DNA from 2 places in the Streptomyces sp. NPDC002130 genome. Region 2 is predicted to be linked to the other one. Evidence: riboswitches for the same ligand, from Rfam matches in the RefSeq annotation. Region 2 holds a riboswitch; the other holds the start of a gene.
The links. A riboswitch is a leader RNA that binds a small molecule or an ion and turns the genes downstream of it on or off. The one in region 2 is predicted to bind glycine.

Region 1: it holds a riboswitch for glycine, as region 2 does, so the genes downstream of both, gcvT (glycine cleavage system aminomethyltransferase GcvT) here and gcvP (aminomethyl-transferring glycine dehydrogenase) in region 2, are expected to answer to the same signal.

The regions. Positions count from the first base shown of each region.
Region 1 covers NZ_JBEOXI010000021.1:50,507-53,904, reverse strand. Annotated here, with positions in the region: gene gcvH (glycine cleavage system protein GcvH) at 1-77, opposite strand, end outside; gene gcvT (glycine cleavage system aminomethyltransferase GcvT) at 182-1,351, opposite strand; glycine riboswitch at 1,342-1,459, opposite strand; glycine riboswitch at 1,460-1,560, opposite strand; gene ABT116_RS06455 (AAA family ATPase) at 1,783-2,442, shown strand; gene ABT116_RS06450 (enhanced serine sensitivity protein SseB) at 2,546-3,334, shown strand.
Region 2 covers NZ_JBEOXI010000007.1:52,980-56,377, reverse strand. Annotated here, with positions in the region: gene ABT116_RS02610 (DNA polymerase IV) at 1-751, shown strand, start outside; gene ABT116_RS02605 (PRC-barrel domain-containing protein) at 670-1,044, opposite strand; glycine riboswitch at 1,158-1,253, shown strand; gene gcvP (aminomethyl-transferring glycine dehydrogenase) at 1,429-3,398, shown strand, end outside.

The sequences.
Region 1 (3,398 bases), on a different contig from region 2:
ACCGTCGAGACGCCGTCCTCGGCGGCCGACAGCCACTCGTGCTCCTTGCTGTAACGCAGCTCGTTGGGGTTGCTCATGGCCTGGATTCTCCTGTACGCGCGGGAGTGCTGTGGAAGGGGGGGGACTACTGGTGAGCTGGGACGACGGGCACGAGGCGGTGCCGCGGCCCTCCGGCCAGTGTCTACTTCTGACGCTTGTAGAACGGCAGCGCCACGACCTCGTACGGCTCGTGACTGCCCCGGATGTCCACACCGACACCGGCCGTGCCCGGCGTGGAGTACATGGCGTCGACGTAGGCCATCGCGATCGGCTTGCCCAGCGTGGGGGAGGGGGCCCCGGAGGTGACCTCGCCGATCACCTTGCCCTCGGCGACGACGGCGTACCCGGCGCGGGGGACCCGGCGGCCTTCGGCGATCAGGCCGACCAGGACGCGCGGCGGCTCGTGGTTCGCGTGCTCCGCGGCCTCACGCAGGGCCGCGCGGCCCACGAAGTCGCCCTCCTTCTCGAACTTCACCACCCGTCCGAGGCCCGCGTCGAAGGGGGTGAGGGAGGTCGACAGCTCGTGCCCGTACAGCGGCATGCCCGCCTCCAGCCGCAGCGTGTCGCGGCAGGACAGCCCGCAGGGGACCAGCCCGACGCCCTCGCCCGCCTTGGTCAGTGCCTGCCACAGCTCGACCGCGTGCTCCGGCTTCACGAACAGCTCGAAGCCGTCCTCGCCGGTGTAGCCGGTCCGGGCGATCAGGGCCGGTACGCCCGCGACCGTGCCGGGCAGCCCGGCGTAGTACTTCAGGCCGTCGAGGTCGGCGTCGGTCAGGGACTTCAGGATCCCGGGCGACTCCGGTCCCTGGACGGCGATCAGCGCGTAGGCGTCCCGGTCGTCACGCACCTCGGCGTCGAAGCCGGCGGCGCGCTCGGTCAGCGCGTCCAGCACCACCTGGGCGTTGGAGGCGTTGGCGACCACCATGTACTCGGTCTCGCCCAGCCGGTAGACGATCAGGTCGTCCAGGATGCCGCCGTCGGCCCGGCAGATCATGGTGTAGCGGGCCCGGCCCGGCTTCACACCGCCGATGTTGCCCACCAGGGCGAAGTCCAGCAGGGCGGCGGCCTGCGGGCCGGTGACGGTGATCTCGCCCATGTGGGAGAGGTCGAAGAGCCCGGCCTTCGTGCGCACGGCGGTGTGCTCGTCGCGCTCGGAGCCGTAGCGCAGGGGCATGTCCCAGCCGGCGAAGTCGGTCATCGTCGCGCCGAGCGAACGATGCAGGGCATCGAGCGCGGTGTGACGGAGTTCTCCTGTACTGCTCACAGTCGGTCGTCTCCCAGGGCAATGACGGGCGAGGTCGTTCCTCCCCATCTGTCATCGGAACCTGAGAGGTTCGCCATGACCGCACGGGTCGTGACTTGCACCTTGGGTGGGGCCACCCCTGTCATACGCCAGGGGCGACCCGCTTTTCAGATGTGCCTCGCCCGCGCGGTAACGGGGCCTGAGAGATTCAAGGGAGGGACTTGCTCCTTCGGCGCCCCAGCGACAGCTGCTGCTGGGGACTCTCCCGCGCGGATTCAAACGGCCGGTATGCAGTTGGCGCGCACATCATTGCACGCATCCTTCCGGCGCGGCAGGGGGACCTTTCCCAGGGAGTGCACGAGTCCCGCCCGCCGGACATGGCGACCTGTAGCAGCCCTGTTGCAGGACAAGAACGTAAATGAGAGGCCTGCGGCATTACCTTCTCTTTACACTCGGCGGGGATGGGACTCCGTACCTGGCCCCAGGGGAGGACGATCACGGTGAACAGGACCACCGCGTACGCGACGACGGGCATCGCGCTGCCCGAGCAGCCGGCCGCACCGGCCCGGGCGGTCCGCGCTCCGGCGCCGGTCGTCCGCGACCTGCGCGACCGGGCCGGCCGGAGCCCGCACGCGCTGCTGTTCGGCCCCCGCGACCTGGTCGTGGTCACGGGCCTGCCGGGCAGCGGCAAGTCCACGCTGATGCGGCGCACCGTGCCGGACCGGCGCATCGACTCCCAGGACACCCGCGACCGCTGGGCCCGCCGCATGCCGCGCGCCCTGCCGTATGCGCTCTACCGCCCGCTCGTCCGCCTCGCCCACTACGCCGGGCTGCGGCGCGCCCTGCGCACGGGCGAGGGCGTCGTCGTGCACGACTGCGGCACGCAGGCCTGGGTCCGCCGCTGGCTCGCCCGCGAGGCCCGCCGCCGGGGCGGCGCCCTGCACCTCCTCCTCCTCGACGTCAGTCCCGAACAGGCCCTGGCCGGCCAGCGCGACCGGGGCCGCGGCGTCTCGCGGTACGCGTTCCTGCGCCACCGCGCGGCAAGCACCCGCCTCCTGCGCGCGGTGGAGCGCGGCGACCTCCCCACCGGCTGCGCCTCGGCCGTGCTGGCCGACCGGGACGCGGCGAACGGCCTCCGCAGAATCGGCTTCACGGGCTGAGCCCGCGCGGTCGTCCCCAAGCCGGCCTTCCTCCTGCCGCCCGGCGTCCGTCAGCCGTTAGCCTTTTCAGCTACAGCAGTGGTTCCAGGCAGGCGGTAGGCAGATGGACATCCCGGCGGACTTCTCCGCGGACTTCCCGGCGCAGACGCAGACCCACCCGCACGGCGGTTGGCCCGGCAACGAGCTGGAGGAGGTGCTCTCGGCCTCCCTCGGCGCGGGACCGGCGGCCGGCGGGCGGATCGTCGAGGTGCTCGGCCGGAGCTTCGTGTGGATCCCGCTGCCCAACGGCGGCGGCCCGCACAGCGGCCCCCTCGACCTGCCCGGCATCGAGATCGACGGCCAGGCGTTCGTGCCGGTGTTCAGCTCCGAGGAGCAGTTCCGCCAGGTCACCGGCGCGCACATGTCGTACACCATCGCGCCCGCCGTGGAGTTCGCCCGGGGCCTGCCGCCGCACGCGGGGATAGCCGTCAACCCGGGCGGTGTGGTGGGCATCCCCCTGCCGCCTGCCGCCGTGGCCGAGCTGTGCCGGGCCGGCCGGACTCCGCTCGACGGCCCCGCGAGCGGCGGACGGGTCCGGCTCTTCGAGCCCGACTGGCAGGACGACCCGGTGGACTTCCTGGCCGCCGCTGCCTCCGAGTTCGAGGCGACCGGCGTCGTCGTCTCTGCCCGCCGCTGCCTCGCCGTGATCGAGACGGCCGACCCCGTGATGTTCGTCGGCGTCGAACTCTCCCAGTGGGAAGGCGACCTGCGCGTCCTCCCCCTTGACGCCCTCACCCGCGCCGTCACCGCCGCCCCGGCCCCCTGGCCGGTCAACCTGGTGCTCCTCGACGTGACGGAGGACCCGGTGGGCAACTGGATGCGAGACCGGGTCCGGCCCTTTTTCCAGCGGTAGGCCGGTACCCCAGGGGCGCGGGGAACTGCGCGAGAACCCCCCACGGCCCGAGGCCGCGATACGA
Region 2 (3,398 bases):
CGACCGGCCCGTGGTGGCGGAACGCGAGGCGAAGTCGGTGTCGGTCGAGGACACCTACGACGTGGACATCCACGACCGCACGCGGGTCGGGCTGGAGGTGCAGCGGCTCGCCGAGCGGTGCGTGCGGCGGCTGCGCGGGGCAGGGCTGTCCGGGCGGACGATCGTGCTGAAGGTGCGACGGTACGACTTCTCGACGCTCACGCGCTCCGAGACGCTGCGCGGGCCCACGGACGATCCCGCGGTGGTCCGCGAGGCCGCGGCCAGACTGCTGGAGTCGGTCGACACGACCGGCGGGGTGCGGCTGCTCGGGGTGGGGGTCAGCGGGCTCGCCGACTACACGCAGGAGGACCTGTTCGCCCAGGCGGCGGGAGAGCGGGCGGTCACGGAAGGCCCGGTCGAGGAGCATTCCGTGGTGCCGGCCGAGGAGCAGCCGCCGCTCGCCGAGCGGCGCTGGCCCGCCGGGCACGATGTGCGGCACGCCGAGTTCGGGCACGGCTGGGTGCAGGGCAGCGGCCTGGGGCGGGTCACCGTACGGTTCGAGACGCCCGACTCGGAGCCCGGGCGGGTACGGACCTTCCGGGTCGACGACCCGGATCTGGAGGCGGCGGATCCGTTGCCGCTGGTGTTACGGGGGCCCGACGGGGGAGACCGGGTGTCCGGGGCGGGGTCTCAAGCCGTTTCGTCGGTGCCCGCCAGCTTGCCGAAGTCGTGGTCCCGGAGCGGGGGCGGGGCGGCGACATCGAGACCGTAGTGGTGGTAGAGCTGCAGTTCCTGCTCGGGCGAGAGGTGGCGGCCCACGCCGAAGTCGGGGGCGTCCTTGATCAGGGCGCGTTCGAAGGGGACGTGGAGCGCGCCCTCGATCAGTTCGCTGGGCTCCAGGGGGACGAAGGCGTCCCTGCTGAACAGGCCGGTCCGTATGGCCGCCCACTCCGGCTCGCCGGTGGCGTCGTCGAGGTAGACCTCGTCGATGGTGCCGATCCTGGTCCCGTTGCGGTCGAACGCCTTGCGGCCGATCAGGTTGCGCGGATCGATGTCGGTTCGCACGGGCCCTCCACATGGTCGCACCTCATCCGTAAACACTACAAAAAGGCACAAGCGGGGATGCGGCCACTCGAAGGTTCGTGCGTTGACCTCGCTGGTACGCTGGCAGCGGCTGTTGACCCCGTGCGGGAGAGTCCTCCAGACACCATCGGAGGCGCCGAAGGAGCAAATCCTCCCCGGAATCTCTCAGGCACACGTACCGCACGGACGAGGTCACTCTGGAAAGCAGGGCGGGTGTCGACGGCTTCCGCTCTCACCGACGGTGAAAGCCGGAGGCCTTCGGGCGATCCGGTGAAGCTCTCAGGTTGAGATGACAGAGGGGGAGGCCGTCCGGGTACCCGTGCCGTGGTGCCCCTCGCAGGTCGTGTCGACCAGGAGGCCTCCGTAATGACCGCCCACCGCATTCCGCTCTCCGAGCTCGAAGAGGCAGTCCCCTTCGAGCAGCGCCACATCGGCCCCGACCACGAGGCCTGCGCCAAGATGCTCGCGCACGTCGGTTACGGCTCGCTGGACGAGCTGACCGCCGCCGCGGTCCCGGCCGTGATCAAGAGTGCCGAGGCACTGGACCTGCCGGGCGCCCGCAGCGAGGCCGAGGTGATCGCCGAGCTGCGCTCCCTCGCCGACCGCAACCAGGTCCTCGGCTCCATGATCGGCCTCGGGTACTACGGCACGTTCACGCCGCCGGTCATCATGCGCAACGTCATGGAGAACCCGTCCTGGTACACGGCCTACACGCCGTACCAGCCGGAGATCTCCCAGGGCCGCCTCGAGGCGCTGCTCAACTTCCAGACCATGGTCGCCGACCTGACCGGACTGCCGACCTCGGGCGCCTCCCTGCTCGACGAGGGCACCGCGGCCGCCGAGGCCGTGGCGCTGTCGCGGCGGCTGGGCAAGAACAAGAAGGGCCTGTTCCTGGTCGACGCGGACACGCTGCCGCAGACCATCGCCGTGATCCAGACGCGGGCCGAGCCGACCGGAGTCGAGGTCGTCGTCGCCGACCTCAGCGAGGGCATCCCCGCCGAGATCGCCGAGCGCGAGATCAACGGCGTGCTGATCCAGTACCCGGGCGCCTCCGGTGCCGTGCGGGACATCAAGCCGGTCATCGACCGGGCGCACGATCTCGGCGCGCTCGTCACGGTCGCCGCCGATCTGCTCGCGTTGACGCTGCTGAAGTCGCCCGGTGAGCTCGGGGCGGACATCGCCGTCGGGACGACGCAGCGCTTCGGCGTGCCCATGGGCTTCGGCGGACCGCACGCCGGCTACATGGCGGTCCAGGACAAGATGGCGCGCAGCCTGCCCGGGCGGCTCGTCGGCGTGTCCGTGGACGCCGACGGCAACAAGGCCTACCGGCTGGCGCTGCAGACGCGTGAGCAGCACATCCGCCGCGAGAAGGCGACCAGCAACATCTGCACCGCACAGGTGCTGCTCGCCGTCATGGCCGGCATGTACGCCGTCTACCACGGCCCGGACGGCCTGAAGGGCATCGCGCGGCGCACCCACCGGTACGCCACCGTTCTCGCCGCCGGGCTCGCGAACGGTGGGGTCGAGGTCGTGCACGGGGCCTACTTCGACACCCTGACCGTGCGCGTCCGGGGCCGGGCCGCCGACGTCGTGGCCGCCGCCCGTGACAACGGGGTCAACCTGCGTCTCGTCGACGCCGACCACGTCTCCATCGCCTGTGACGAGACCACGACGCGGGCCCAGCTGCGTGCCGTATGGGCCGCCTTCGGGGTCGAGGGCGTCGTGGAGGCGCTGGACGCGGCCACCGAGGACGGGCTGCCGGGCGCGCTGCTGCGCACCGACGACTACCTGACGCACCCCGTCTTCCACCAGCACCGCTCCGAGACCGCCATGCTGCGCTACCTGCGCAAGCTGGCCGACCGCGACTACGCGCTCGACCGGGGCATGATCCCGCTGGGCTCCTGCACGATGAAGCTCAACGCGACCACCGAGATGGAGCCGGTCACCTGGCCCGAGTTCGGGCAGCTGCACCCCTTCGCGCCCGCCGAGCAGGCTGGTGGCTACCTCTCCCTCATCCACGAGCTGGAGGACCGGCTCGCCGAGGTCACCGGCTACGACAAGGTGTCCCTCCAGCCGAACGCCGGGTCGCAGGGTGAGCTGGCCGGGCTGCTCGCCGTCCGCGGATACCACCGGGCCAACGGGGACGAGCAGCGCACCGTCTGCCTGATCCCGTCGTCTGCGCACGGCACCAACGCCGCCAGTGCGGTGATGGCCGGCATGAAGGTCGTCGTCGTGAAGACCGCCGAGGACGGCGAGATCGACGTCGAGGACCTGCGGGCGAAGATCGAGCAGTACCGCGACGAGCTGGCCGTGCTGATGATCACGTATCCGTCCAC